DNA from 3 places in the Paenochrobactrum pullorum genome. Region 1 is predicted to be linked to each of the others. Evidence: predicted binding sites of a transcription regulator. Region 1 holds the regulator's gene; each other region holds the start of a gene.
What was found. Region 1 encodes LexA, which represses DNA repair genes until DNA is damaged. Its sites were predicted from a motif close to TGTTCNNNNTGTGTTCNG; they were not measured.
Positions count from the first base shown of each region.

Region 2: def (peptide deformylase) is a predicted target of LexA. The motif match lies at 3,984-4,001, and genes of this name have one in related genera.
Region 3: JNC77_RS05650 (DNA polymerase IV) is a predicted target of LexA. The motif match lies at 6,929-6,946, and genes of this name have one in related genera.

Region 1 is NZ_JBHEEH010000002.1:155,129-165,522, reverse strand. It holds gene tpiA (triose-phosphate isomerase) at 1-298, opposite strand, end outside; gene JNC77_RS07010 (SurA N-terminal domain-containing protein) at 540-2,429, shown strand; gene trpD (anthranilate phosphoribosyltransferase) at 2,438-3,457, shown strand; gene trpC (indole-3-glycerol phosphate synthase TrpC) at 3,467-4,270, shown strand; gene moaC (cyclic pyranopterin monophosphate synthase MoaC) at 4,282-4,770, shown strand; gene JNC77_RS06990 (molybdopterin molybdotransferase MoeA) at 4,773-5,993, shown strand; gene JNC77_RS06985 (response regulator) at 6,100-6,471, opposite strand; gene JNC77_RS06980 (single-stranded DNA-binding protein) at 6,777-7,289, opposite strand; gene lexA (transcriptional repressor LexA) at 7,590-8,312, shown strand; gene JNC77_RS06970 (ComEC/Rec2 family competence protein) at 8,604-10,394, opposite strand, start outside.
Region 2 is NZ_JBHEEH010000012.1:32,537-42,930, reverse strand. It holds gene dapD (2,3,4,5-tetrahydropyridine-2,6-dicarboxylate N-succinyltransferase) at 40-894, shown strand; gene JNC77_RS14050 (hypothetical protein) at 1,102-1,710, shown strand; gene truA (tRNA pseudouridine(38-40) synthase TruA) at 1,707-2,462, opposite strand; gene fmt (methionyl-tRNA formyltransferase) at 2,466-3,386, opposite strand; gene def (peptide deformylase) at 3,392-3,922, opposite strand; partial or broken gene JNC77_RS14030 (DNA recombination protein RmuC) at 4,195-5,241, shown strand; gene JNC77_RS14025 (undecaprenyl-diphosphate phosphatase) at 5,288-6,094, opposite strand; gene JNC77_RS14020 (glutathione S-transferase family protein) at 6,354-7,046, shown strand; gene queG (tRNA epoxyqueuosine(34) reductase QueG) at 7,027-8,181, shown strand; gene JNC77_RS14010 (SDR family oxidoreductase) at 8,184-9,119, shown strand; gene mepA (penicillin-insensitive murein endopeptidase) at 9,191-10,027, shown strand; gene JNC77_RS14000 (methylglyoxal synthase) at 10,224-10,394, shown strand, end outside.
Region 3 is NZ_JBHEEH010000001.1:1,182,326-1,192,719, reverse strand. It holds gene gatB (Asp-tRNA(Asn)/Glu-tRNA(Gln) amidotransferase subunit GatB) at 1-1,118, opposite strand, end outside; gene glmS (glutamine--fructose-6-phosphate transaminase (isomerizing)) at 1,198-3,021, opposite strand; gene glmU (bifunctional UDP-N-acetylglucosamine diphosphorylase/glucosamine-1-phosphate N-acetyltransferase GlmU) at 3,188-4,558, opposite strand; gene JNC77_RS05670 (cytochrome c biogenesis CcdA family protein) at 4,634-5,395, opposite strand; gene JNC77_RS05665 (hypothetical protein) at 5,445-5,597, opposite strand; gene JNC77_RS05660 (DUF3572 domain-containing protein) at 5,625-5,909, shown strand; gene rnk (nucleoside diphosphate kinase regulator) at 6,105-6,617, opposite strand; gene JNC77_RS05650 (DNA polymerase IV) at 6,966-8,312, shown strand; gene murI (glutamate racemase) at 8,309-9,175, opposite strand; gene JNC77_RS05640 (RNA methyltransferase) at 9,175-10,005, opposite strand; gene JNC77_RS05635 (NADP-dependent isocitrate dehydrogenase) at 10,291-10,394, shown strand, end outside.

The DNA.
Region 1 (10,394 bases):
AATGACCGACAATCACATGAGATGCACCGGCATCTTTCAGCATAAGCGCTGAAACATCACCTGTATGAGCACCCGATTGCGCCATATGGCAATCTTCACCGCCCAGCCCCACGTTTTCACCTTCGAGCGTTTCTGCAGCGCGTGAAAGCAAAGTTGCAGGAACGCAGATGACTGCATCCAGTTTACGGCCGTAATCAGAGCTCAGGCCCGCAGCAATCGCACGTAATTCGGTCAGGGATTCCCCTGTGCCGTTCATCTTCCAATTGCCCGCAACCAAAGGGCGAATTCCCGGTGTCATGCGCTTCTCCTCGCAATGCTCTACCACCGTGTCGTCGCGCTTTATTTTAGGAACGCAGGCGGACGGTTTTCATGAATTTGCACCTGACTAACAAATTCACACACGAATGCAACACTTAAAGAGTGCACATTAACGGGTCAAGAAAGCAGTTTTCCTGTCATTGAGCCTTGCATCACGCCTATGCTTAAGGCTATTCCCATAGTTCTGGAACCAAAGCTTTCAATTTATAAAAGGTACTTCCATGCTCGACAGCTTGCGCGCCGCCACTCAGACCTGGATTGCAAAACTATTGCTTGGTATGCTCGTCTTAAGCTTTGCCGCTTGGGGTATCGCCGATATTTTCCGTGAAAACATGACCAGTTCGGCTGCTTTGAGCGCCGGAAAGTCCGAAGTTAGCGCGGTTGAGTACCGTTTTGCTTATGAACAGCAGATGATGCGTCTGTCCCAACAATTCCAGCAGCGCCTGACCAAAGAACAGGCTCAGGCATTGGGTGTGGAAAGTCAGGTGCTCTCACAGCTGGCAGCCGGCGTTGTACTTGATGAAGAAGCACGTCAGATGAACCTGGGAATCACTAAAGACGGAATCGCCCGTCTGGTGGCCGAAGATCCGTCCTTCCATGATGTGTCCGGCCGTTTCAGCCCAGCACAATTCGATGCCGTGATGCGTCAGGCCAATATTCGTGCGCAGGATTATCTCGACAGCCGCACGCAAGTAGCCCGCCGTCAGCAAATTGTTGAAGCTGTCACCGATGGCATCAGCGTTCCTGATACATTGCTGAAAGCACTTGCACTTTATGAAGGCGAAAGCCGCACAGTTGATTACATCACCATCCAGCCGGAAAAGGTTGCCGATATTGCTGCCCCTTCCGAAGATGCGCTTAAAACCTATTTTGAAACCAATAAGTCGCAATATGCAGCACCTGAATATCGCAAGCTTACTTATGTCAAGCTGGAGCCAGCCGATATTGCTGATCCAAGCCAGATTACACCTGAAGAAGTCAGCGACTATTATGAAAAAAACCAGAGTCGCTATTCAACCACTGAAAAGCGCACAATCGAACAGTTAAGCTTTACTGATGAAGCAGCTGCCAATGCTGCTGCCGAAAAAATTAAAACCGGCATGAGCTTCGATGATCTGGCCAAAGAACTCAACAAGTCGGCTGAAGACATCAAACTCGGTACGTTTGAAAAAACCGCACTGCCGGATCCGGTACTCGCAGAAGCAGCATTTGCCCTGCCCCACAATCAGGCAAGTGAAGTTGTCAAAGGTGCGTTTGGCCCTGTGATTATCCGAGTAACCGAAATAGATGCCGCACACACTAAGCCGCTTGCCGAAGTTGAAGAAGAAATTCGCTTAAGCCTTGCAACCACCATTGCAGCGACCGCCATTGCCAATGTGCGCGATCAGTTTGAAGAGGACATTTCCAATGGGGTGCCTCTGGCTGAAGCTGCAACCAAGGCTGGTTTGAAATCGATTACCATTGATGCCATTGATGCCGAAGGCAACGATATGAATGAAAAGCCGGTTGAAAACCTTCCTGCTCAGGCTCAGCTCGTCGCAAATCTGTTCCAAACCGACAAAGGCATTGATAATGACCCGCTTTCGTTGGGCACCAATGGTTTCCTCTGGTATCAGGCCGATGATATCATTCCTGCCCGTGACCGCACGCTTGATGAAGTGAAAGATACAGTTGTCGAGGCGTGGAAGGCCGATGAAGCAATTAAAAATCTGATTGCTAAAACTGACGATATGAAAAAGAAAATTCAGGACGGTACATCACTCGATGCACTGGCAGAAGAACTGAGCGTCACAAAAAACACCAAACGTGGGGTTACCCGTGCAGCCAACGATATTGAGCTTGGCTCTGCCGCTGTTGCTGCGATCTTCCGTGGTGCCAACGGCCATGTCGACACGGCCGCGACACCAAACAATGATGCGCAAATCCTGTTTAAAGTCACCGATGTGGTTGAACCTGCCGGTATCAGTGCAGAATCAATCACAGAAGATCGCCGCAAAGCTGCTGCCAATGGCTTGTCTGATGACCTTCTGACACAGCTCATTGCCGAATTGCAGAAACAATATCCGGTTAAAATCAATCAAACCGCGATCAACAATGCGATGGCATTTTAGAGGTGAGTATGGTTGATTTTAAAGATTTCATTGCAAAAGTTGCGCTCGGAACGCAGCTCAATGTGCAAGAAGCAAAACAAGCTTTTGATATCATGATGACAGGGCGCGCGACGCCCTCTCAAATCGGCGCCTTTTTGATGGCTCTGCGCGTACGCGGTGAAACCGTGCCTGAAATCAGCGGCGCTGTCGCCTCGATGATGTCCCGCGTCACGGAAGTCAAAGCCCCTGCCAATGCCATTGATATTGTCGGCACCGGCGGTGATCAATCAGGCTCCTACAATGTTTCCTCCTGCTCGGCATTTGTGGTGGCAGGTGCTGGCATTCCGGTGGCAAAACACGGCAATCGTGCATTGTCATCTCGTTCCGGTGCTGCCGATGCGCTTTTTGCACTTGGTGTCAATATTGAAGCCGATGCCGATCTGATCAGCCGCTGCATCTATGAGGCGGGCTTGGGCTTTATGTTTGCGCCCAACCATCATTCCTCCATGCGCCATGTCGGCCCGTCACGGGTGGAACTTGGCACACGTACAATTTTCAACCTGCTCGGCCCCCTCTCCAACCCTGCCCATGTAAAGCGTCAGCTTGTCGGCGTTTATGCGCGCGAATGGGTGGAGCCTTTAGCACATGTGCTGAAAGAACTAGGCTCTGAAGCCGCATGGGTTGTTTATGGTGACGGCCTTGATGAAATTACCACCACCGGCGTCACCCATGTCAGCGCCTTGGAAAATGGCACAGTCCGCAGCTTTGAAATCAGCCCTGAAGATGTCGGCATTCGCCGTGCAGAACCGGCTGAACTTAAAGGCGGCGACGGTGCATATAATGCTGAAGCGTTGAGAGACGTGCTCAATGGCGCACAAAATGCCTATCGTGATATTGTGCTGATGAATGCAGGTGCAGCCCTTTTGATTGCCGGCCATGCCTCAACTTTGAAAGAAGGTGTAGAGCAAGCTGCCCTTTCCATCGACAGCGGTGCAGCACTCAATGTCTTGAATAAGCTCGTTCAGGTTTCCAATGAGCAAGCGGAATAAGGATATGGTATGAGCACTGATATCTTGAAAAAAATTGAAGCCTATAAGCGGGAAGAAATTGCGGCAGCTAAAACCAAAGTCTCGCTTGCAGAGCTTGAGGCAAAAATTGCCGATCAGCTGCCGACACGCGGTTTTTTCAATGCTTTGCTGCAAAAGAAAGCCAATAAACAATTTGGCCTGATTGCCGAAATTAAAAAAGCCAGCCCGTCCAAAGGACTGATCCGTCCGGATTTTGACCCGCCATTGCTGGCCAAAGCCTATGAAGAAGGTGGCGCGGCTTGCTTGTCCGTTCTCACCGACACACCTTCATTTCAGGGTGCGCCGGAGTTTTTGACAACCGCGCGCAACGCCTGTTCCCTGCCAGCTTTGCGCAAAGATTTCCTCTTTGACATCTATCAGGTTTATGAAGCACGCAGTTGGGGTGCTGATTGCATCCTCATCATCATGGCAAGTGTTGATGATCAGCTGGCTGCAGAGCTTGAACAGGCCGCTTTCTCGCTCGGCATGGATGCATTGATTGAGGTGCATGACGAAGCTGAAATGGAACGTGCGCTCAAATTGCAGTCGAAAATGCTCGGCGTTAACAACCGCAACTTGCGCAATTTCGAAGTGGATCTGGCCGTCAGTGAACGTCTTTCCAAAATGGTTCCGGATGATTATCTACTGGTTGGCGAAAGCGGTATCTTCACCCATGACGATTGCCTGCGTTTACAAAAATCCGGCATCGAAACTTTCCTGATCGGTGAAAGCTTGATGCGTCAACAGGATGTGCGTTCTGCAACCCACACCCTTCTGACCGGTCAGACAGCCTGAGGTTGAAGCCTATGAGCAAGCTGAGCCATCTTGATCAATCCGGACAGGCCCATATGGTCGATGTTGGCGACAAGCAGGAAACCGAGCGTTTAGCTGTCGCCGAAGCTTCGATTGTCATGCGACCTGAAACGCTTGCTCTTATTCTCTCCGGCAATGCCGCCAAAGGTGATGTACTGGCAACTGCACGCATTGCCGGCATTATGGCTGCCAAAAAAACCGCTGATCTCATTCCGCTTTGCCATCCGTTGATGCTCACTAAAGTTGGTATCGAGATCGAGCCGGATGAAAATCTGCCAGGTTTTAAAGTCACCGCGAATGCGCGCCTGAAAGGCCGCACCGGCGTTGAAATGGAAGCCCTCACCGCAGCATCCGTCACATGCCTCACCATTTACGATATGGCGAAAGCCGTTGATAAAGGCATGACTATTCAAAACATCCATTTGATTGAAAAGCACGGCGGTAAATCCGGCGATTGGTTTACATCCTCCAAGGATAAATAAAAATGGCACTTTTACCCGTTGATGAGGCGTTAAAGCGTCTGACTGAAAATGTCCAAGCGGGCCTGAGTGAAACAGTTTCCATCCATCAGGCAGGCGGGCGCACCCTCGCCGCGCCTATGGTCGCCCATTACTTGCAATCCCCTTTTGATGCTTCCGCCATGGATGGCTATGCGGTACGCGCCAACAAAGATGGCAGCTATCCCAGTCAGTTTCGTGTGATCGGTGAAGCAGCTGCAGGAAAACGTTATCTTGGGCAAATTGCTAAAGGCGAAGCCATCCGCATTTTCACCGGCGCACCGGTACCGGCTGACGCCGATAGCGTGGTTATTCAGGAAAATGTCACCCGCAATGGGGATATGATCGAAGTCTGCGGCGAGATCATCAAACACAAACATATCCGCCGCGCCGGTCTGGATTTCAAACTCGGCGAAGAACTATTACCAGCTGGGCGCAAACTTGATGCAGCTGCCTTGGCGCTTGCCGCCGCCAGCGGCAATGCAGAGCTGCAAGTCACCCGCCGCCCACGCGTTGCTATTCTGGCAACCGGTGACGAGCTTGTCGCACCGGGGAAAATTCCGGCAGAAGACCAGATCATTTCGTCCAATTCCAGCGGCATTGCCGAACTGGTGCGTGCACAAGATGCAACAGCGATAGATTTAGGCATTGTGCCGGATCAGACAGATTTAATCATTGCTGCTATCAAGCGGGCGATGGATGATAATGTCGATGTGCTGGTAACACTTGGCGGCGCCTCTGTCGGCGATCATGATCTGGTGCATAAAGCACTCACCGCCTGCGGCATGGAACTGGATTTCTGGAAAATCGCTATGCGTCCGGGCAAACCACTTATGCATGGCAGCCTGACCGCCGCCAATGGCCGCATCATTCATGTGCTCGGCCTGCCGGGAAATCCGGTTTCCAGCATGGTTTGCGGATATTTATTTTTGCTGCCGCTGATTGCCAAATTAACCGGCCACAGCTATCGCGCCGATATCCGCAAGGCGACACTCTCAATCCATATGCCGGAAAATGATCATCGCCGTGATTATGTACGTGCGGAATATATCCTTGACGATCAAGGCGATTTAATCGTGCAGCCTTTGCCCGTACAGGATTCGTCCATGCTGGGAATGTTGGCGCGCGCCAATGCTCTCATAATCAGAGAAGCCAATGCACCGGCCATTGATGCCGGAGCAAACTGCCAAATTCTGGTTTTGCGTTAGATTTCAGAGCATTTCCGAATTAAGTTAAATCGTTAGAAATGCTCTGACATTTTATTTTTTCCGCGTATCTCATCCGAAAACCGCTTCACACTTTTCGAAATACACTTTAAGCATCACCCAGATAAGATTTAATTGTCTCGATAAAACGCGGTACTGAAATCGGTTTTGAAATATAAGCTTCACACCCGCCCTGCCTGATGCGCTCTTCGTCACCCTTCATCGCAAATGCAGTGACAGCGATAACAGGGATAACTTTCAGTTCTTCATCATCCTTCAGCCATTTGGTGACTTCAAGACCAGAGACTTCCGGCAACTGAATATCCATCAAAATCAGGTTCGGGCGATGCTCGCGCGCCAAGTCAAGCGCTTCAAGCCCGTTGCGGGTGCGGATAGTTTCATAGCCATGGGCTTCTATGAGATCGCGAAAGAGCTTCATGTTCAGCTCATTATCCTCAACGATCATCACTTTCTTAATCATCAAACTTCCCTCAGCGCACAGGCTTTCCGGCTCATTTGCAAGTGCTTATACACTTGTTACGGAATCGATAAACGCCATTCATCCAAAATGATTTTAACCCCAGAACATTGACGAATAGCAAACAGATTAAAGTTTTTTAATTTTTTTAAAGCGGTCGTCATATCGAGCATAGCGGCTGGAAAAGATAAACCACACATATAAAAAATGCGCGAGTTTTTATCAAAACTCGCGCATATTCCTTAAATTTCATGCAAAAACCGATCAAAATTTTGCAATTAAATGCTCATTTTTATCGGTTTCTTTCATTAAAATGGAATTTCATCGTCCAGATCGCGTGAGAAACCGCCGCCGGATGATGGACCTGAGCTACCAAAATCAGAGCCGCCCGATGAACCGCCACCGGAATAATCAGACATCTGCGAACGACCGCCACCGTCAAAAGAACGGCCCTGTCCGCCGCCTTCACCGCGACTGTCGAGCATCTGCAATTCACCACGGAATTTCTGCAACACGATTTCAGTCGTATAGCGTTCATTGCCGTTCTGATCCTGCCATTTACGGGTCTGCAAAGCGCCTTCCAGATAAACTTTCGCGCCTTTTTTCAAGTATTGTTCAGCGACTTTGGCCAGATTTTCATTGAAAATCACAACACTGTGCCATTCGGTCTTTTCGCGGCGCTCACCGGACTGGCGGTCGCGCCAGCTTTCAGAAGTCGCAATACGCAAATTAACGACAGGGTCACCGGAGCTTAGCCGTCTGACTTCCGGATCCGCACCAAGATTGCCGACCAGTATAACCTTGTTGACACTACCTGCCATGCGCTTAACTCCACCTTATCTTTTAACTTTGGTTAACTGCTACAGATAACAGCCGCCAATGATTTAGCACATCCATCCTGCGGCAGATGTCAGCAATTATAGCCTGTTTCCACAAGAGATATGCCACTTAATTTTAAGTTCCTACTTTGTTCTAATGCAAAAAAATCTTCGCGGCAAGTATCCATTTTTTACCACCTTAAAATATGATTAAGAGACACTTGCAGAACAAGCAAAGAACAGATAGTGTTTGTTCTGCATTTGTTTTTAAATTTGATTCTTAACTCTGGGGGGCTTTAGCTTATGTTAACCCGCAAGCAGCATGAATTACTTCTTTTCATACACGAACGTCTGAAAGAAGTCGGCATCCCGCCCTCTTTTGATGAAATGAAGGATGCTTTGGATTTGGCCTCCAAGTCCGGTATTCATCGTCTGATCACCGCATTGGAAGAGCGCGGCTTCATTCGCCGCCTTCCCAATCGCGCCCGCGCATTGGAAGTCATCCGCCTGCCCGATTCCATTGCCCCGGGGTTAAACTCCCAAAAAAAGTTCTCCCCAAGCGTGATTGAAGGAAGTCTGGGCAAACCTGCTGCACCAGCAAAACCCGAAACCGCACCAGTGGATGCTGCTTTTGAAAACAGCGATACAATTTCTGTGCCTGTCATGGGGCGCATTGCTGCCGGCGTCCCCATTTCCGCCATTCAGAACCAGACACGTACCATCACTTTACCGATGGATATGATCGGCTCTGGCGAGCATTACGCACTCGAAGTGAAAGGCGACTCGATGATCGAAGCCGGAATTTTTGAAGGTGACACGGTTGTGATCCGCCGCGGCAATAACGCCAATCCGGGAGAAATCGTCGTTGCCCTTGTCGATGACGAAGAAGCAACCTTAAAACGCTTCCGCCGCAAAGGCGCATCCATCGCACTCGAAGCTGCCAACCCTGCTTATGAAACCAGAATTTTTGGCCCCGACCGCGTACAGGTTCAGGGCAAGCTGGTCGGATTGATACGCCGCTACTAATCCGGCCAGTGCAATTATTAAACCCGATGCGAACCAAACCGTTATGTCACAATGATAATTGGTTTGGTTCCTTTCATAACATTTGTGTGGCTTATGAAACCGAGACGCAATCATATATGATCTAAAGTTTACGCCTGCCGAACGGTTATCTTATTATTAAGCTCATGGGCATCTTTGTTTTTCAGCGTCTATTGAGATCGTAAATTATTGCCATAATTTTAGGATCATAACAGCTTCATCGAAATTTGGTTTTCTTGAATAAATACAGCCGTAAGCGATAATGCAGGATGATCAATTATCATCATTGATAGGTGAATTTTTCTGATTAGCTTTTGCCTTTGGAGCCACATAATCGGCAAGGCCACGCCCCGCGCGGGAGTATAGACGATATAGATGCCACGGGCGTTGCGGATCACCAACCGAATATGTCAATTTATCATTATATTTCAGTAATTTATTATCATTTTCTAAATTCTTACTAACAGATTGTTGAGATTGCAGGTCAGTAGCAGCCACATTTGTGATAGCATCATATGGTTCTGGTTCATCAAGCTCACTCTCAAAAGTGTCAGCATCATTCTCGTCTTCAAAGACCGGATGTAATCCCATACCTGCCGAAACATTATTTTTGGCATTAACCTCTTGAATAACTGGATCGCCAAGCCTGATCTCAAGCGCCCCCTTCAAAGCTAACTCCCGCCGCGTAATCACGAGCTTATCTGCAGCCATGCATTCCGGTTTTTTACCCGCCACTGCCAATATAACCACATCCCCAATATGACACGCCGTTTCGACTGCACTTAGTGTTTCGGTATAGCTCAGCATACGCCCGTCAGCGAGTGTGATTGAACAGATGTTTTCTTCACAATAAAATGCATTTTCCTGATAAGTGCCATTTTTCTTTGAACCAGCTATTACCGGTGGAACAATCTCGCTCACATCATAAGCTTTTGCCCAATTTTGAATTGTGAAACGCGACGGACGCGAACGGTTGACAGCAAGTCGTCCATCGGCAAGGCCAACCGCCACCAGTTTGGCATCCTCGGAAATCATTATATCGGGATCATTCTCCACGAAATAAAAGAAAAAGCCGATAGCCACTAATAATAACGAAAGATTGCGCAAGCGCGTCGTGCAGATGACTGCAATCACCACCGCAATTGTCCAGCTGATAATTGCCCCCGATGATATAATTCCGGGATTTCCTGCCGGTGCGATTGATGAAACCAACTCGGCGATCTGTCGCATGCCCCAAACGCCAAGCCCCATGATCTGCAACGGCAACCAATCCAACTGCAGCGGCATCAACAACAAGCTTAAAACCGCAAAAGGCATGATAATGATGGAAATCACCGGCATCGCCAATATATTGCCGAGTAAACCAAAAGGTGCTGTATTATTAAAGTGATAGGCTGAGTAAATGCCGCTTGCAATACCAGCGACAATTGATGTGGCGGCAGTTGCAACAATTGGCACGAACCATTTTTTGAGCTTCGAGTTCTTTTGTCTTTTAGCGATCTTGCCCTGATTATGGAGTGCTGATTTTCTATCACTCCACCACGCAAAGGCCGCTACCAAACCAGCTGTTGCTGAAAAAGACATTTGAAAACTTGGCCCCAGCACTTCATGCGGCGAGCTGATAAAGGCAATGAGTGCTGCGATTGCAAGATTGCGAATGCTGAGTGCCGCGCGATCAAAAAGCAAAGCTACAAGCATCACCATAATCATCACAAAACTGCGCTGCGCCGCTACATCAGAGCCCGATAGCGCCAAATAAAACGCAGAGCTAAACAATGCTGCGGCGGCTGCATATTTTTTAATCGGATGCCTTGCAGCAAAGGATGGGAACAAGCCTGCAACGCTGCGAAAACCGATAATGACAACACCTGCGGCCAAGGCCAGATGCAAACCCGAAATTGACAAAACATGTGCTAAGCCGGAATTGCGCAAAGTTTCATTTGTATGCTCGCTAATGCCGTCGCGCTGCCCCGAAATCAATGCAGCAGCAATGGCGCCGTCTTCCCCGCTCACCACACTGGTGACACGGGTGCCGACAATATGGCGAAGTGTGGCAATAGCATA
Region 2 (10,394 bases), on a different contig from region 1:
AACTGCTCTTACAATTCGCTATTGAAAAGTCTCGCACCAATGCAACATACCGATCTTCATTCACTTCAAAACATCATTGAAAATGCATTTACAGAAGCTGAAGCGATTACCCCTGATACCAAGGGCGAAATTCGCGATGCAGTAGAACATGCCTTGCAATTGCTGGGCGAAGGCAAGCTTCGTGTCGCAGAAAAACAAGAAAATGGCAACTGGTACACCCATCAATGGTTGAAAAAGGCCGTGTTGCTCTCTTTCCGTCTCAAGCCAATGGCACTCATCAGCGGCTCGCCCAACCAATCCTCATGGTGGGATAAAGTGCCGTCCAAATTTAATGGCTGGGGTGAGCAGGAATTTCTGCAAGCTGGTTTTCGCGCAGTCCCTAATTGCGTTGTCAGACATTCCGCTTATATCGCACCAAAGGCCGTGCTGATGCCCTCATTTGTCAATGTCGGCGCCTATGTCGGTGAAGGCAGCATGGTGGACGCATGGGCAACCGTTGGTTCCTGTGCCCAGATCGGCAAACACGTGCATCTGTCTGGTGGCGTCGGCATTGGCGGGGTTTTAGAGCCGTTGCAGGCAGGTCCGACCATTATCGAAGACCATTGCTTTATCGGTGCTCGCTCGGAAGTGGTTGAAGGTTGCATCATCCGTGAAGGCGCGGTGCTTGGTATGGGTGTTTTCATCAGCCAATCTACCAAGATCGTCGACCGCGAAACCGGCAATATCACCTATGGCGAAGTGCCGCCTTATTCTGTGGTCGTTGCAGGTGCATTGCCTGGCAAACCAATGCCCAATGGTCAGCCGGGCCCAAGTCTTTATTGTGCGGTCATTGTCAAACGTGTCGATGCACGCACCCGCTCGAAAACATCGATCAATGATTTGTTGCGTGACTAACCTTGGAACAAATAAGACGAGGACAAAAGTCCTCGTCTTATAAGGGGGATGTAAACGGTATTGAAACTTTTACATCGACTGGAGACTTATTGAATAGCGACAAAACATGCCGCCAATAAGGCAAGCTGTATCTGTTGTATTTTTGCGTTTATTTTCCTAAGCTTACAGCCAATTATTCCTCCTCGCGTCAGTTAAGGTTTGTGAACTTTGCCAACAATCGACACAATTTACCGCTATTTCTACGGTGTCTGGCGCATGATGACCGGCAAGTCCGACGGGCTTGCCTATCTCGACATCTCAGCCGATGGTTTTTGGCGCTCATTTTACGCAATTCTTGTAAGCCTTCCGCCACTGCTTGCGGGTTGGGTTGCCTATGCAGCAGAACTTACCGGCGGGCGAGAGGAAACTGCCATGCGTTTTTCCATCGTCATCAAAGCAGCAATTGTTGATATTACGGCATGGATTTTGCCGATTTTTCTTCTTGGCCTTGTCGTTAGCAAAATTGGTATTGCCAAACGCTTTGCCCCTTATGTCATTGCCAGCAACTGGGGCACAGCATTGTTGGCATGGGCTTTTGCGCCCATCAGCCTGGTACAATTAGTGATGCAACAGCGCAGCCAAACCATAAGCATTCTGTCGCTTGTCTTTATGATCGCAATTATCGTAATGAGCTATCGCCTCACACGCACGGCTCTGCAAAAACCAACCAGTTTTGCCCTGCCCTTTTATATTGCGATGTTCATGGTGTCTTTTGCCATCACCATCATGTTACAAGAATTATTCGGCATTAATTACGATTTTAACGCCGGTTATTAAACTGGATCATCATAATCGACGCCGATAAGATAGAGCCCGTAAGGCGGTGCAACCGCGCCACAACGCGAACGCTCACGCGCTTCTAATGCAGCAACCAAATCTTGGCTGGTCCAGCGGCCGGAACCGACTTCCATCAAGCTACCGGCGAGTGAGCGCACCTGATTATGCAGGAACGAGCGCGCCGACGCCCGAATTTCAATAATCTCGCCATTGCGTGTCACATCCAGACGATCCAATGTTTTGACCGGACTTTTTGCCTGACATTGGCTCGCGCGAAAAGTGGTAAAATCATGCTCGCCGAGCAAAAGCTGCGCAGCCTCATGCATCTTTTCATGATCAAGCGGTTTGGACACCCACCATGCGCGATTAAGATCAATACTTAACGGCGGGCGACGATTGTGAATGCGATAAAGATAATGACGGCCACGGGCAGAAAAACGCGCATCAAAATGATCAACGGTTTTCTGCACATTGATAATGCTGACCTTCTCCTGCCATTGCGCCAGATGGGCGTTCAAGGCCTCACGGAGTTTACCGGCCGACCAGTCACGCTCCAAATCCACATGCACAGTCTGAGCCAAGGCATGCACACCTGCATCGGTGCGTCCTGCCGCGCCAAGCGTTAAATCCTGACCGGTAAAGCGCTTGAAAGCCTGCTCGATAGCCGCCTGAATGGTGTGACCATTTTCTTGACGCTGCCAGCCGACATAAGGCGTGCCGTCATATTCAACTGTCAACCGATAACGCGGCATTCTTCAAAGAACCCGCAAATCGGCTGCGCCGCGTAAAAATTCGGATGCCGGCAATGCCTTGCCACCAGCGCGCTGCAGGCTCAGCAATCGCACAGCCCCCGCACCGCAAGCAATGGTCAGCTTGTCGTCAAGAAGGGTGCCGGGTGTGCCTGAACCTCCGGCCAAAGTAGAGCGCAAAATTTTAACGCGTTCCACTTTGCCGCCAATTTCCATCTCGCACCAACTACCCGGAAAAGGCGACAAGCCACGAATGGTATTATGCACAATTTCAGCTGGCTTCGACCAATCAATACGCGCTTCCGCCTTGTCGATTTTGGCGGCATAAACCACACCGTCTTCGTCCTGAGGACTGAGCGTCAGACTTTCACGCTCCAAAGCACCCAATGCACGGATCATCAAATCCGCACCTGTCATGCTCAGCCTGTCATGCAATTCACCGGTGGTCATATTCTCGGTGATCGTGATTTTCTCAACCATGGCAACAGGGCCGGTATCCAGCCCCTCATCCATTTTCATAATCATCATTCCGGTCTCTTTGTCGCCAGCCATAATGGCGCGCTGGATCGGTGCCGCACCGCGCCAGCGCGGCAATAGCGACGCGTGACCATTGTAGCAACCAAGGCGCGTGCCTTCCAAAATCGGCAGCGGCAATAACAAGCCATAGGCGACAACAATTGCAACATCAGCTTCCAGATCACGGAATTTTTGCTGCTCTTCTTCGGAACGCAAGCTTTTTGGCGTAAAGACAGGAATGCCGAATTCTTCCGCTTTTTGATGTACAGGGGACTTGGTCAACTCCAGACCACGGCGTCCTGCGGCACGCGGCGGCTGCGAATAAACGGCAACCACATCATAACCATGACCAATAATAGCGGTGAGAACAGGTACGGAGAACTCCGGCGTTCCCATGAAAACGACACGCAATGACATTATAGCACCTGCTTGCTTTGCTGGCGTTCTTTGGCGATTTTTTTGAATTTCTTGATCACCATATCGCGTTTCAGCTTGGAAATGTGATCAATAAACAAAACGCCATCCAAATGGTCAATTTCATGCTGGATGCATGTGGCCATCAATTCATCGACTTCCATTGCCTGTGGCTTACCCTGCACATCCTGATATTCAACGTGCACGCGTGCGGGACGTTCTACCTCAGCATAATATTCCGGAATAGACAAACAGCCTTCTTCATAAATGCTGCGCTCATCGGATGAATGCACGATCTTCGGATTGACAAACACATGCGGCGCTTTTTCATCGCCCTCACGTGCCAGATCAATCACCACCAGACGGATCGGCTCACCGACCTGAATAGCAGCAAGCCCGATACCAGGTGCATCATACATGGTATCAAACATATCATCAGCAAAAGCTTGCAGTTGTGCATCAAAACGCTCAACCGGTTTTGACACCAAACGCAAGACAGGATCGGGTAAAATAATCAGTGGTTTTATCGACATGGGTTTCACCTAATTGTTACAAGTTACCACGTCAATGCTCGTGAACGGCCGAATGATAAAATGTTCCTGTTTTGATCTCTTAATTCATGCGCGAATCGGTTAAAGCAATATGTATGGAAAACACAAATAGCCTGACACAGCCAGTTTTTCAGCTTGGCCAATATCAATTTTCAGCGGGTTTTTTGCTCGGCGCAATTTTTCTTGCCGTCATTCTCATAGGGCTGCTGTTTATATGGATGGGCAACCGTAACGCGAAAAACGCGATGATCACCGAAATGCTCGCCGAAGAGCGCGCCCGTGACGCAGAAATGCGCATGGCTGAAATTTTGAAAAGTCAGGCCGAAATGCAAGGCCGGATGCAAACCATGGCGGAAGTATTCGGCTCGCGCCAATCCGAGCTTAATCAATCCATCCGCGAGCGCCTCGACGGCATGACCAACCGCCTTGGTCACACCATGAACGAACAAACCAGATCAACGCATGAAAATCTTGCCAAACTGCAAGAGCGGCTTGCGGTGATTGATACGGCACAAAACAATATACAATCACTGGCCGGACAAGTGGTGCAGTTACAGGCCATTCTTGCCAATAAACAAAGCCGCGGCGCTTATGGTCAGGCACGGATGGAGGCGATCATCGCCGATGCTTTACCGCAAGGGCTTTATGAGTTTCAATCAACACTTTCCAATGCAACCCGTCCGGATTGTATCATCCGTATGCCCAATAATGCGCCCTCACTCGTGATTGATGCCAAATTTCCGATGGAAGCATGGACAGCGGTGCGCGAGGCCAAAAGTGCGGAGGCACAAAAACAAGCCGCGCAACAATTCCGCCGCGATATTGAAGTCCATATCAAAGATATATCCGATAAATATCTGATTGCCGGTGAAACGCAGGATACGGCCTTTTTATTTGTGCCGTCAGAATCGGTCTTTGCAGATATCCATGAGCATTTTTCATCGCTTATTCAAAAAGCCCATCGTGCCCGCGTCGTTATCGTCTCCCCATCGCTTTTGATGCTTTCAATTCAGGTAATCCAATCGGTATTGAAAGATACCCGTATGCGGGAGCAAGCCCATCTTATCCAAGCCGAAGTGATGCGCTTGATGGAAGATGTAACGCGGCTTGACGAGCGTGTTCGCAAATTACAAACCCATTTCCAGCAAGCCAATAAAGATATTGATGATATTCTGATCTCATCCTCCAAAATCAGCCGCCGTGGCGAAAAAATTGAAACACTTGAACTTGGCAGCCCACCAACACCCGATACACCTACCTCCGAACCGCAATGGCATCTGCGCCTTGTTGATGATGAATGAATAAAAAGAAATGCCGGTTAAGTTACTTAACCGGCATTTTGAATTCTTAGCCCCACACCATCAAAGCAGCCATACCAGCAGCACCGACAATCAGCCGCCACCATGCAAACAGCTTGAAACCGTGACGTGATACATAATCGAGCAAATAGCGCACAACAAAGACGCCGGAAATAAAGGCCATCACAAAACCAACCGCAATCAATGCGCCATCATTGAATGACAATTGATTGTGGGTTTTATAAAGATCATAGGCAAAAGCACCCGCCATTGTCGGCATCGCTAAAAAGAATGAAAATTCAGCCGCCGAGCGCTTGTCGGCACCAAGCAATAAAGCGCCAACAATGGTTGAGCCTGAGCGCGACACACCAGGCACCATCGCCAGACATTGCACAAAACCAATGATCAGACACATTGGCAGCGAGAAATCCATTGCATTATGATAACGCGGCTTCAAGTCGATCCGGTCGACCCAGAGCAAAATAAAACCGCCCAAAATCAACATAATGCAAACCAGCATCGGGGTTTCAAACAGCACTGTTTTGATAAATCCATGCGCCAATGCACCAATGAAAGCCGCTGGCAGAAAAGCCACCAACACGCCCAGCACAAAACGACGTGTTTTGGCATCACTGGAAAAATCGCGCAACAAGCGCATGATTTTAGCTGCATAAACGCTCAAAATTGCAAGAATAGCGCCGAGTTGCACCAGTACTTCAAAGGATTTTCCGGCGGATTCAAAGCCTAAGAAATGTCCGACCAGCAATAAATGCCCGGTCGATGACACAGGTATAAACTCGGTCATACCTTCCACGAGGCCCAAAAAACCCGCCTCAAGAAAATTATAGATGTTCATAAACTGCTGCCTTTTGTCACTTAAGCATATAAAAATGCTCATTGACCACATTTTAAACATGAAAGCTTAACAATAATTTCAGCATAAATGCCTATCAGGTTATTTTACGGAAAAACATTTCCTCCAATCTTTGCACCCTAATCCTTGTCGACGGGTTCCGGCAGTTCAACATAGCAGCAGCGCTTCACGAAGTTTCTGTTATGTCAGTCATATTGACTATGCTTGGAAGCCATATTTGAAAGTGTTGTTGCCTGCGGTCATGCTTACGCTTTTTCATCATCCCATGTCGTCCGGTTCCCGCTATACCCGTCTTATTCTCAACGAATATGACGTTGATGCCGAGCTTATCGAAGAACGCCCCTGGGCACGCCGTAAAGAGTTTTTAGCGATCAATCCTGCTGCCACTTTACCGGTTTTGCTGGCTGAAAATGATCTAGCGGTTATTGGTGCGTCGGTGATTGCTGAATATCTCGACGAAACACGCGGTGCCTTGAAGCGTAATCGTCGACTTCTACCGGAAAGCCCGATGGAGCGCGCTGAAGTGCGCCGTCTGGTTGATTGGTTTCTGGTCAAATTTGAAAATGAAGTAACCCGTCATATTGTGCGCGAACGCGTTTATAAATTGCAGATGTCGGCAGAAATAGGCGGCAGTGCGCCTGATTCGACCGCAATCCGCGCCGCACGCACCAATATCCGCCAGCATATGAAATATCTGGACTGGCTGGCCGCCACGCGTGACTGGTTGGGTGGTGGACATGCCACTTATGCTGATATGGCAGCCGCAAGTGCTATTTCCATTTTGGATTATTTGGGCGAAATTGAATGGACTGAAACACCAGCGGCACGGGACTGGTATGCGCGGATGAAATCGCGCCCATCCTTCCGTCCGCTATTAAACGACCGGGTTCGTGGATTGGCGCCGGTGGCACATTATGGTGACCTTGACTTCTGACGACAAAGAAACGGCCAAAAAGCTGAAACTCAAAAACCTGCTCGCGGATGAAGCCCGCGCAGCAGGTTTTGACGTCGTGGCTTTTACCCATCCCGGTTCCATTCCGCAGGCACCAGAACGCCTGCGCGAGTTTATCGACAATGGTTATCACGCCGATATGGAGTGGATGGAGGAAACAGAAGAGCGTCGCGCCAATCCGCAAACCCTATGGTCGGAAGTGCGCACCATTGTCATGCTCGGCATGAATTACGGCCCCGAACATGACCCGATGGAAGTTTTGAAACATAAAGACCGCGGTGCCATTTCGGTTTATGCGCAAAATCGCGATTACCACGACATTATCAAAGGCAAGCTCAAACATGTTGCCAGTCGCTTCATCGCGCGCGCAAGCGGCGCGGTTAAAGTATTTGTCGACACGGCACCTGTGATGGAAAAGCCCCTAGCCGCCGCAGCCGGTATGGGCTGGCAGGGAAAACACACCAATTTGGTCAGCCGCGACTATGGCTCATGGTTGTTTTTGGGTTCTATTTTCATCACGCTGGATTTGCCCCCCGATGAACCCAATCGCAACAATTGCGGCTCGTGCCGCGCCTGTCTTGATGTATGCCCGACCAATGCTTTTCCTACTCCCTTCAAAATTGATGCAAGGCGCTGCATTTCTTATTTAACGATTGAGAATAAAGGCCCGATCCCGCACGAATTTCGGAAAGCCATTGGCAATCACATCTATGGCTGCGACGATTGCTTATCGGCCTGCCCGTGGAATAAATTTGCTCAAAAAGCACAGGAAATCAAACTGCGCGCCCGCGAAGATCTGCGCAGCCCCTCGCTGGAATTTCTGCTGAATTTAGACGATGCCGAATTTCGCACTTTTTTCTCCGGCTCCCCGATCAAGCGCATCGGCCGCAATCGCTTCTTACGCAATGTGATGATTGCTGCCGGCAATTCCGGCTTTTCAAGCTTTGTGCCGCAATTGGAATACCATTTGAACGATCCAGATCCTTTAGTGCGCGGCACGGCTGTCTGGGCTTTGCGGCAATTATTGCCTCACGATAAAATTAGCCCATTACACGCGCATTATGCTAAAGATGAAACCGACCCTTATGTTTTAGATGAATGGAACAGGTGCCAGTAGCTATGCGGATTTTTCTTATCGGTGCAGGTTATTCAGCGCAATTTTTCGCACAGAAAATGAAAGACAATGCCCAATCCATCTATGGCACAACCCGCTCAATAGAAAAATTTGAAACGTTAAAACAATATGGCATTGAGCCACTCGTATTTGCAGAAGATGCAATTGACCCGAATTTTGCAAGTCATTTAAAAAACGCCACTCATATTGTCATTTCGGCAGCACCCGGCAAAGACGGCGATCCGGCCTTACCCCATGTAGAAGATGCATTAAATGCACCTGACAATAAAATTGAATGGATCGGATATCTTTCCACCGTTGGTGTTTATGGCGATCATAAGGGCGCACTCATTGATGAAACGGCTGCCTGCAACCCATCGGCACAGCGTTCAAACGAGCGGATAAAAGCCGAGAAACAATGGCTGGCTTTAAGCGAAAAATACCAAATGCCGGTCGCAATTTTACGTCTTTCCGGCATTTATGGCCCTGACCGCAATGCTTTTGTTAATTTGGCACGCGGTACCGCACGTCGTATTATTAAAAAAGACCAGATTTTTAACCGTATCCATGTGGAAGATATTGCCGGCTCGCTTGAATATTTAAGCACGCGAAAAATCGACGGTATTTTCAACATTACCGATCATGAACCAGCACCGCCACAGGATGTGGTGACTTTTGCCGCCGAATTGATGGGTGTCACACCGCCGGAAGAAATTGATTTCGACAAGGCTGAAATGACCCCGATGGCGCGCTCTTTTTATGGCGAGAACAAACGCGTTTCTAATAAAAAAATAACCGAAACCGGCTATCAGTTTATCTATCCGAATTATCGCATTGCTTTTAAGTCCATGTGGGAAAAGTCGAACTGGCGCTCGCACAAAGATTATAAAATTTCATCATCATTTGGAAAATCCATATGTCTGAAAAACGCTTTTTTTTGAAAAACGCCGCCATATTGCTCACAACATTCAGTCTGAGTATACTTGCAGTGCCCACAGCGCAAGCTGAAGACATGCTTGCAAAACAAGCCTTCGGCGCAATGAAATTACCCAATCTGAATGCTCAACCGCAAGCAATCGGCTTTTATTCCAAAGGTTGCATGTCCGGCGCTGTGGCAATGCCGATTGACGGCCCAGACTGGCAGGTGATGCGTTTGTCGCGTAACCGCAATTGGGGCCATCCAAATCTTATTGCTATGCTGCAGCAGCTTTCACGCGATGCCAAAAAAGATGGCTGGAACGGCCTGCTGGTAGGCGATATTTCACAGCCGCGCGGCGGCCCGATGCTGACCGGCCATGCCTCGCATCAGGTTGGACTTGATGCAGATATCTGGCTCAATCCTATGCCAAACAAGCGTTATACCAATCAACAGCGTGAAGATGTCTCTGCCGTTTCGGTGTTGAAAGATAACAGCCTTTATGTCGACCCTAAAAAGTGGTCGGACAAACATACGGCATTGCTGAAGCACGCAGCCTCCAACCCTCAGGTCGAGCGGTTATTCGTGCATCCGGGCATAAAAAAACAGCTTTGTGATACGGTTTCCGGCGACCGCTCATGGCTTGGTAAAGTGCGCCCTTATTGGGGGCACCATTATCACTTCCATATTCGTATGAGTTGCCAGCCGGGTTCACCCAATTGCAAGCCTCAGGATAAGGTTGCCAAGGGCGACGGCTGTGATAAATCGCTGGCATGGTGGTTTACCGACGAACCTTGGAAACCGGCTAAACCATCGGATAAACCGGCGCCAAAACCAAAGCCTGTGATGGTTTCGGCTCTGCCGAAAGCTTGTGCTGCACTTCTCAATGCGCCCTCACCCGCATCAGCGGCGGAAGTGACACTCTATCCATAAAACAAAACCTTGCGAAAAGGCTGGCTAATGACCAGCCCTTTCTTTTGAAACATATGTAAGCTATAGATTTCAAACGATTTAAGCATTGTTTGTCATGACATAAAAAATTGCAAATTTTATGCTAGCAACCAATGCGGGTTACGCGTTTCGGATCATTATCCGGCAGTTTTTTGAGTTTGATAAAGGATCGCTGAAATTGGTAAAAATTAAGCGTATAGCTCTGATCGCCCATGATCAGAAAAAGAATGATATGGTTGATTTTGCCAAAACCCATCAGGCAGAATTAGCAGCATATGAAATTGTCGCCACCGGCACCACCGGCGGTTTGATTAAAGATGCCTGTCCCGTTTTAAATGTAGAGCGCGTT
Region 3 (10,394 bases), on a different contig from region 1:
AGATCATTGATAACCCAGTTGGCAGCAATCTTGCCATCACGACCCTTAACGACCGCTTCATAATAATCAGCAATCGCTTTTTCAGTAACCAGAATAGATGCATCATAAACCGAAATGCCCTGCTCTTCGATCAGGCGATGCTTCTTGTCATCCGGCAATTCGGTCAAGTCTGCGGCAAGCGCATCAACGAAAGCTTGATCAAATTCAAGCGGCAGCAGATCAGGATCAGGGAAATAACGATAATCATGCGCTTCTTCTTTAGAGCGCATGGAACGGGTTTCGCCCTTAGCCGGATCAAACAGGCGGGTTTCCTGATCAATCTTGCCGCCATCTTCCAAAATTGCAATCTGGCGACGCGCTTCATATTCAATCGCCTGACCGACAAAACGGATCGAATTAACGTTTTTGATTTCGCAACGTGTGCCAAATTCGCCGCCCGGACGACGCACAGAAACGTTAACGTCGGCGCGCATCGAGCCTTCGTCCATGTTGCCATCGCAGGTGCCCAAATAACGCACAATGGTGCGCAGCTTGGTCAGATAAGCTTTGGCTTCATCGGACGAGCGCAAATCTGGCTTGGAGACGATTTCCATCAACGGCATGCCGGAGCGGTTCAAATCCACATAAGACATGGTTGGATGCTGGTCATGCATGGATTTACCGGCATCCTGCTCGAGATGGATGCGCTCAATGCCGATTTCCACATCTTCAAACTGGCCTTTGGAATCAGGGCCAACCGAAATCATGATCTTGCCTTCACCGACAATCGGCTGCTGGAACTGTGAAATCTGGTAGCCCTGCGGCAGATCAGGATAGAAATAATTTTTGCGGTCAAAAACCGATTTCAAATTGATCTGTGCCTTCAAGCCAAGGCCGGTACGAACGGCCTGACGGACACATTCCATATTAATGACCGGCAACATGCCCGGCATCGCTGCATCAATCAGCGACACATTGGCATTCGGCTCGGCACCGAAAGATGTGGAAGCGCCGGAAAACAGCTTTGATTCTGAAGTGACCTGCGCATGGACTTCCATGCCAATCACAACTTCCCAATCGCCGGTGGCGCCGGAGATAAAACGTTTTGGTTCAGGCGTACGTGTATCAATAAGGGACATACTGGCTCGTCACTGCTAAGTTTTAAGTTTTCTATTGGCTAGAACAAAGCCAGCGCTGAGGCAAGCTTTTCAGCTACTTTCATTCAACTGTTACCGATTTTGCAAGATTTCGTGGCTGATCCACATCGGTTCCCATGAAAACCGCAGTGTAATAGGCCAGCATTTGCACAGGCAAGGCATAAAGCAGCGGGGTGATAAATTCAGCCATTTCGGGCAGAATAATTGTCGCCATTGTATCAACACTGGCGTTGTTGGCGCCCTCTGCATCGGTAATCAAAATAATGCGTCCGCCGCGTGCTGCCACTTCCTGCATATTGGAAACGGTCTTTTCATAAAGACGATCAGACGGTGCAATCACTATCACCGGAATTGAATCATCAATCAAGGCAATCGGCCCATGCTTCAATTCACCGGCCGCATAGCCTTCGGCGTGAATGTAAGAGATTTCCTTCAATTTCAGAGCGCCTTCCATCGCCAGCGGGAAAGAGGTACCGCGGCCTAAATAGAGCACATGTTTAACTTGCGCCAATTCACGGCAAATTTTCTCAATCTCGCCTTCAAGTTTGAGTACCTGATTGGCAATGCGCGGCACTTCCGACAATTGCTTGACCAGTACACGCTCTTGTGCGTCATCAATCACACCACGCTGTTTGGCAGCCATAATCGCCAATGATGCCATCACGGTGAGCTGACTGGTAAAAGCCTTGGTGGAAGCCACGCCGATTTCCGGTCCTGCAAGAATCGGGAAAACAGCATCAGATTCGCGCGCAATAGTGGAGGTCGTCACATTGACGATTGAAGCAATTTTCAAGCCTTGCGCTTTGCAATAGCGCAGTGAAGCCAGCGTGTCGGCTGTTTCACCCGACTGCGACACAAACAGTGCCAAAGTGTCTTTGGAAAGCGGCATTTCACGGTAGCGGAACTCGGATGCAATATCGATATCCACCGGCAAACGCGCAATCTGCTCGAACCAATATTTGCCGATTGCAGCCGCATAATAAGCAGTACCGCAGGCAGACATCGACAAACGGTCGATCTTGCTGAAATCCAGTTCCGCCACATCCTGACGCACAGTGCCGGTGGAGAGATCGAGATAATGCGCCAATGTATGGCCGATCACTTCCGGCTGCTCATGGATTTCTTTTTCCATGAAATGGCGGTGATTGCCTTTGGAAACCAGAAACTCCTGTGACTGTACTTTTTGGACAGCGCGTTTCACTTCCATGTTTTGTGCATCATAAATAGTGGCACCGTCTTTGCGCACCACAACCCAATCACCATCTTCCAGATAGCAGATCATATCGGTGAGCGGCGCCAGAGCAATCGCATCTGAACCCAGATACATTTCATTGTCACCATAGCCGATTGCCAGTGGCGGCCCTTGACGCGCACCAATCAGCAGGCCTTCAACACCTTCAAAAATAATCGCCAGCGCAAAAGCACCCTGCAATTGCGGCAAGGCAGCTTTGACCGCTTCAATCGGCGGCAGGCCGCGATCCATCTCGCGGGTAACCAAATGAGCTACGGCTTCGGTGTCTGTCTCAGTTTCAAACACATAGCCATCAGCCTGAAGGCTGGCACGCAGTTCTGCAAAATTTTCAATAATACCATTATGGACGACAGCCAATCGCTTGGTCATATGCGGGTGCGCATTGCGCTCAACCGGTTTGCCATGCGTTGCCCAACGGGTGTGCCCGATGCCAATGACACCCGGCAAAGGCTGGTCTTTCAAATGGTTTTCAAGATTGACCAGCTTGCCCTCGGCACGACGACGCGCCAAAGCACCTCCATCAAGGGTTGCGATACCAGCAGAATCATAACCGCGATATTCAAGCCGCTTCAAACTGTCGACCAAAAGAGACGCCACATCTCTGCCGGCAACGATACCAATAATTCCGCACATAATTAAAATTCCCGAGTTTAGTCGAATAGATATTTACTGATAATAAATCTGTCAGGGCTTTTTAAAAATGAGCTGCCCTGACAGAGCATTCTGCATAAAGATAAACTGTGTTCAGATATAATCACTCATGCTTTTCAGCCTTTTTTAAAACTGAAAAGCATGAGTGTCAGCCTTCTCTTCTGGCTTTAATCTGCGCTTTGAGAGCAGCATATTTTTCACGCAAAATCGACGCGCGGCCTTCTTTGACCGCCTGACGGGCACGCCCTAAAGCCAGCGCATTATCCGGCACATTTTCAACAATCACACTGCCGGAAGCCACATAAGCATTATCGCCAATGCGCACTGGTGCAACCAGTGATGAATTGGAGCCGATAAAGCTGTTTTCGCCGATCTCGGTTTTAAACTTGTTATAGCCATCATAGTTGCAGGTAATGGTACCGGCACCAATATTGGCGCTCGCACCCACCGTTGCGTCACCAATATAAGAAAGGTGATTAACCTTGGCGCCCTCGCCGATTTTCGCGTTTTTCACTTCGCAGAAATTGCCGACTTTGGCTTTTGCCGACAAATCAGCACCCGGACGAAGACGCGCATAAGGGCCAACCTGTGCATCATTGCCGATAACAGCGCCTTCCAGATGGGAAAAAGCATGAATGATAGCACCGGTTTTAATGCTGACTTTCTCGCCGAAAAATACATTCGGCTCGATAATGACGTCCGGCTCAATTACAGTATCATGCGCGAAATAGACGGTTTCCGGTGCCAGCAATGTCACCCCGTCAATCATCATCGCCTGACGTTTACGGTTTTGCCAGATGCCTTCGGCTTGCGCCAATTCCAACCGATTGTTGATGCCAATCACATTATCGACAGGCACTTCAACGCCAACAACATGCAAGCCTTTGTCATGCGCAAGTTTCACAATATCGGTTAGATAATATTCGCCCTTGGCATTGTTATTATCCACCGCATCCAGCAGTGCCAGCAAATGCTGGCCACGCACCGCCATCAAACCGCCATTGCAAAAGCCAATGGCTTTTTGGGCGTCATTAGCTTCTTTTTCTTCGACAATAGCTACAAGCTTGCCGTTTTCTTCAATCAAGCGGCCATAGCCATGCGGATTTTCCGGACGGAAGCCCATCACAACCACATCGGCACCGTCGCCCAGACGCGTACGCGCCTGCTCCAAGGCCTGCGCTTCAATCAGCGGGGTATCGCCAAAAACGATCAGCACATCGTCGTAGCCGTGTGCAATGGCATCACGTGCTGCAAGAACGGCATGAGCCGTGCCTAAACGCTCGACCTGTTCATATGATGAAACATTTGCAGTTATTTTCTCAACCGCACCGCGCACCGCATCTGCACCACGACCAACCACCAGCGCCACATCGCTTTCACCCGTTGCTTGCACCGCTTTGACCACATGGCAAACCAATGGCAGACCGGCAATTTTATGTAAAACTTTCGGCAAGGCTGATTTCATACGTGTGCCTTCACCCGCGGCAAGCACAACAGAAAGACAGGAGCGGCTGGTCATAATGTTTATCCGTTATTGAAGAGCAATTTTGTGGATTATATTCACGAAGAATATCACCATTATTTCGTTAATATTTTAACCCAAACGACCTAAAATCGGGAAGGTTTCCAAGAGCCAAAACGCAAATGCCTGCATACCGCCCGTCAGGAATAGAACACCGGCAATAATCAGCAATATACCCATGACCTTTTCGACCTTACCCAAATGCACTTTAAATTTGGCCAAAAAGCGCATGAAGGCACCGGAAAAACTAGCTGCCAAAACAAATGGTATACCCAAACCCAGTGAATAAACGGCAAGAAGAGCCGCACCTTCACCAACGGTGCTGCTGCCGCCAGCCAAAGTCAGGATCGGCCCTAAAACCGGTCCGATGCAAGGTGTCCAGCCGAAAGCAAAGGCAAGCCCCATAATATAAGCGCCAAGCGGTGTGGCCGGGGCTCGATTGGCCTGAAAACGTGCCTCGCGCGACAATAGCGACAAGCGGAACACGCCTAAGAAATTAAGCCCCATAATGATGATGACCACACCTGCGGCCATTGCAATTTCCTGCTGCCACTGGCGCAAGAAATGTCCAATTGACGATGCACCGGCACCAAGAGCGACAAAAACGGTAGTAAAGCCCAGCACGAAAGAAAGTGAGGCAATCAGCAAAGCACGGCGCTTGCTGACTGCGACAGCTTTATCGGCCTTCACACTCGCATCATTTTGGCGGAAATCATCAACACTGACACCAGCCATATAGCACAGATAAGGCGGCACCAACGGCAACACACATGGGGATAAAAATGATAATGCCCCGGCGCCCGCAGCGGTCAGGTAAGAAATATCCAGTGCCAATGAAATGTCTCCGGTGATCAATCGCAGATATAAATCCGCTGATATATATTCAAGGTAAAGCCTGAGCTTGCAGACCATATAAAGCATTTTTTCGCATATGAGCAACATCTGCACCATGCAGTGCCGCCGTGTTTTTTATTTCGTGATAAAAAGTCTTGATTTTAAAACTATCAAACTGCGCCGCTTTCACGATAATAGTCAAACCAGTTGATAAAAAAGGACCCCTTTCGTGAAAACAGCCCATAATGAGCAAGCTGAAGCACTCGCCATTGAAGCCCTGATCTGGCTGACACAAGAGCCGGAACTCATGTCACGCTTCCTCACCCTTACCGGAATAGATGCATCCGCTATCCGCAATGCGGCGCGTGAGCCAGGTTTTTTGAGCGGCGTTTTGCAATTTCTGCTGGCGCATGAGCCAACTTTGATGCGTTTTTGTGAGGCGACCGAAACAGAGCCTAACTCTGTCGTCACTGCCGCCAGACAATTGCCGGGTGGGCAAATGAGCGAATTTTAATCAAACATATTTAAATACAAAAAAGAGCGCCACTACAGCGCTCTTTTTTATGAAATTCTCAAGGCCAACTTGCCTTCAAGCGCCGCTTGAACATTATATATCAGGTCAAGCTGTGCTCGGGCTTAAAGCACGAGGTCATGCTACGCTTGGACGCTATGCGTTAAGTCAAGCTGCGCTTGGATATTATGCGTTAGGTCAAGCTGCGCTTGGACCGGGACCATCATCATCTGAAGAAGCATCTGCCGCCTGTTTGCGTGCAGCAAAATCAACAACTTCCACATTACCGTCAGCCGCAACAGGCGGTAAAGTCTCACCCGGTTTGCTGACCTGCACGACACTCAATTCCTGCATTTTGCCATCGCGCGCCGCAAAAGCAATGCTCTGACCCGATGCAAGACCAATCAAAGCCGCACCAATTGGCGTCAAAATAGAAATTTTGCCTTCCGCAATATCTGCTTCACCCGGATAAACCAGCGTTACACGGCGCTGTTGTCCATCCTGCGTTTTAAACTCAATCGCAGATCCCATCTGAATAACATGAGCCGGAACCTTGCCGACGGCCACGATTTTTGCACGTTCCAATTCGGCAATCAGCTCATCAGCCACCGCAGCAACGCGCTCCGGCGCATCTTCCGCAAGCCCCATCAGCCGATCATGATCCAACTGGCTGATAACAATATTCGGCTTTTTACGATTCTTTCCGCTCATGGCGATCCCACTATCGTTTGAATGATATCCGCCCTCAGGGTTTTGACGACCTGAGACCAGTTATTTTAATTTTTAATTGAAAGCGCTTTGGTTAATTTGCAAACATAAATACCATGTCTCCCCCTGAGTGCCAGCTGCGCTAAGCCGGTCTCCGAGGGCTAATATCCTGCGATCGGGTTAACCCGATGGAAAATGGATGTGACATGTTTCTTCATAACAACAGGGTTGGCGATAATAGCAATTTTGTCAAGCCCGACTCGCCGTCCCTGTTACTAATGTCGTATAGGTGCACATAAAAATATGTCGAAACATGTTCACAATATGTTCACCTTACGCTATAATCAACCCATGAAAGAGATGTCTGCTTTAAACGCCCCGGAAACAGGTTTTTGCCGTGATTGCCTTCGTATGCAACGAAGCGCAGAATCACATCGCTGTTATGCTTGTGGCAGTCCGCGTTTATTGCGCCATAAAGAGCTTTATAAGCTCTCGCTTGCCCATATTGATTGCGATGCTTTTTATGCAGCAGTTGAAAAACGCGACAATCCTGAATTGCTCGACAAGCCGCTGATTATCGGTGGAGGTACACGCGGCGTTGTCTCCACCGCCTGTTACCTCGCGCGCATCCATGGCGTTCGCTCTGCCATGCCGATGTTCAAGGCATTGGAAGCCTGCCCGCATGCAGTGGTTATTCCGCCCAATATGGAAAAATACAGCAAAGTTGGCCGTGAGGTGCGTCAATTGATGCGCGAGCTCACACCGGCTGTCGAACCGCTTTCCATTGATGAAGCTTTTCTGGACTTAAGCGGCACAGAGAACTTGCACAAAGCGCCTGCCTCTTTTGTACTGGCCAAATTTGTTCATCGTATTGAAAAAGAAATCGGCATCACAATTTCAGTAGGGCTTTCCTACTGTAAATTTTTGGCAAAAATCGCCTCCGACCTCGACAAACCGCGCGGCTTTGCAGTGATTGGTGAAGAGGAAGCGCTTTCCTTTTTACGCAATAAGCCGGTGTCGATCATTTGGGGTGTGGGCAAAGCCTTAACTGCTAAGCTCAACAGCGATGGTATCCGTACCATTGAGCAATTGCAGCACATCGAAGAAAGTGTACTGATGAAAGCCTACGGCGTGATGGGGCAGCGTCTTTATCGCCTCTCACGCGGGCAAGACACCAGACGTGTCGAGCCGGAACATGAAATGAAAAGTGTTTCAGCCGAAACAACTTTTAATCATGATCTGTTTGCGGCAAGCGATCTGATACCGGTATTGCGCGCATTATCGGAAAAAGTATCGCATCGTTTGAAAAATGGTGGCATAGCAGGCCATACGATTGTGCTGAAATTAAAAACCCAAGATTTCAAAAGCCATACCCGTAATCGTCAATTGAGCAGCCCGACACAATTGGCCGACCGTATTTTTCATACCGGCCTGACCTTGCTTGAAAAAGAGCTGGACGGTACAAAATTTCGTCTGCTTGGCATCGGTGTCAGTGATCTGAGTGGCAATGAACGCGCCGACCCGCCCGATCTGGTTGACATCGAAGCAACACGGCGCGCAAAAGCTGAATTCGCAATGGATATCTTGCGCAATAAGTTTGGCCACAAAGCCGTTGAAACCGGCTATACATTTGGCAAATCCGGCCTTGGCCGCCCGCAAACCCCATCCGAACACATCAAACGGGAAGAGAAGGATTAACCTCTCTCGTCCTTGCCCATATGATCAAAATTCAGGCCGAAGCCCTGCAACAAGCGGCGAATAGCGAAATCCGGTTTGCCGGAAGTAAACTCTGCCACATCATGTGGGTGGTCGCTATTTACCGGTGACTTGGTGCCTTCCCCTAGCCCCTCATTCTCCTGCAACAGCGAAATCGTGCGCCGTGCAATCGCCTCTGCCGGATCAAGCCAATCAACCGGCCACGGAGCAAGTTTGCGGAAAACATTGGCTAAAAACGGATAATGCGTGCAAGCCAGCACAACAATGTCGGTTCTGCGTCCGTCTTCTTGGACAAAACATGGAGCGATCTGCTCGCTCACTTGCGCTTCATCAATTTTCTCACCACGAATATGAGCCTCTGCAAGGGTTGCCAATAAATTGGCGCCCACCAGCTTCACATGACATTTTGAAGCAAAAGACTGAATGAGATCATGGGTATAGGCACGACGCACAGTGCCAGGTGTTGCGAGCACCGAAACAAGGCCGGAACGGGTGCGTTCTGCCGCCGGTTTGATCGCCGGAACGGTACCGACAAATTTCATAAACGGAAAAGCGCGGCGCAAATCATCGAGTACCAATGTAGAGGCGGTATTACACGCAATCACCACGATTGCTGGCTTATGTTCAGCCAGCAATCGGTCAAAGAGTTTAATAATGCGATCACAAAGCGCTTCTTCTTCCCAATCGCCATAAGGGAAACCGGCATCATCCGCCACATAGACAAAGCGGCGATCCGGCAACCAGACCCGCAGTTCGCGTAAAACCGTCAAGCCACCAATGCCACTATCAAAGACAAGTACCGGCGCTTTATCCGGCAGATTATTATGATCCGGCTTTTCTTTCATCATAACTCGTCTGATCCTTCCGCTTTAACGCGGGCACGCCCTTCCGGCGCACCGGAACCACGTGGCTGTTTGGGCGAAAATACATCCAGTGACGTGACAACGCCACGTAATAATTTAAGTTCGGCAGAGGCAAAACCGGCACGAGTCAGCACCGCACGCAAACCATCAACCATAACCGCCTTACGGGCTTCAGGGCGGAAATATCCACGCGTATCAAGTGCATTCTCCAACTGGTCAAACAAGCCTTGCAATTCTTGTTTAGGTGCCGGTTCCATTTCGGGGCCACGGAAAACCGTGTCGGTTTCATTTTCCATGCCGGTTTTCATCCATTCATAGGACATCAGCAGCACGGCCTGTGCGATGTTGAGCGATGCGAAAGCAGGATTGACCGGAAAGGTCACCAATTCATCGGCAAGACCGACTTCATCATTTTTTAGGCCGACGCGCTCGCGCCCAAACAAAATGCCAACTTTTTCTTGTTGCTTAAAACGCTGACGTAGTATGCGGCTTGCCTCAACAGGGCTGCGCACAGCCTTAAAGCCATCCCGCTCACGCGCCGTGGTGGCATAAACAAAGTTCAAATCTGCAATGGCTGAGGGCAGATCATCATAGACAACAGCATTATCAATGACATGATCAGCCTTGGATGCAGCCGCTCGTGCTTTGGCGCTCGGGAACTCTTCACGCGGATTGACCAGTCTTAATTCCGCAAGACCAAAATTTGCCATTGCGCGCGCCACCATACCGATATTTTCCGGTAATTGCGGCTCGACCAAAATAATTGCGGGCCCCTCAGTAATCAGCGCGCGATGTTTATCCGTTCCGGCCATTTCTTCTTCCAGACTATAATTCAATTATACGTTTACTTGATTTGTCACTGACACAAATGACGGGAAATCGCAAAGATTTCTAAACGCCAAGATATCTGATCCTCATTTTCATATATGCTCATATACTAAAATAAATCAGGTAATCCAAAACAGGCTTTATTTTGTCTTTAAGACTAAAGAAACGCGGTTGTGACCAATAAAACCACGGTTAAAGCTTTGCCTTAGGCTTAAGCAATGCTATACGAGCGCACGTATTCAAAGCGTATTCAACAAGAGGCATCATCCATGGCAAAAATTAAGGTTGCTAATCCGGTTGTCGAACTCGATGGCGACGAGATGACCCGCATTATCTGGCAGTTCATCAAAGAGAAACTGATCCATCCTTATCT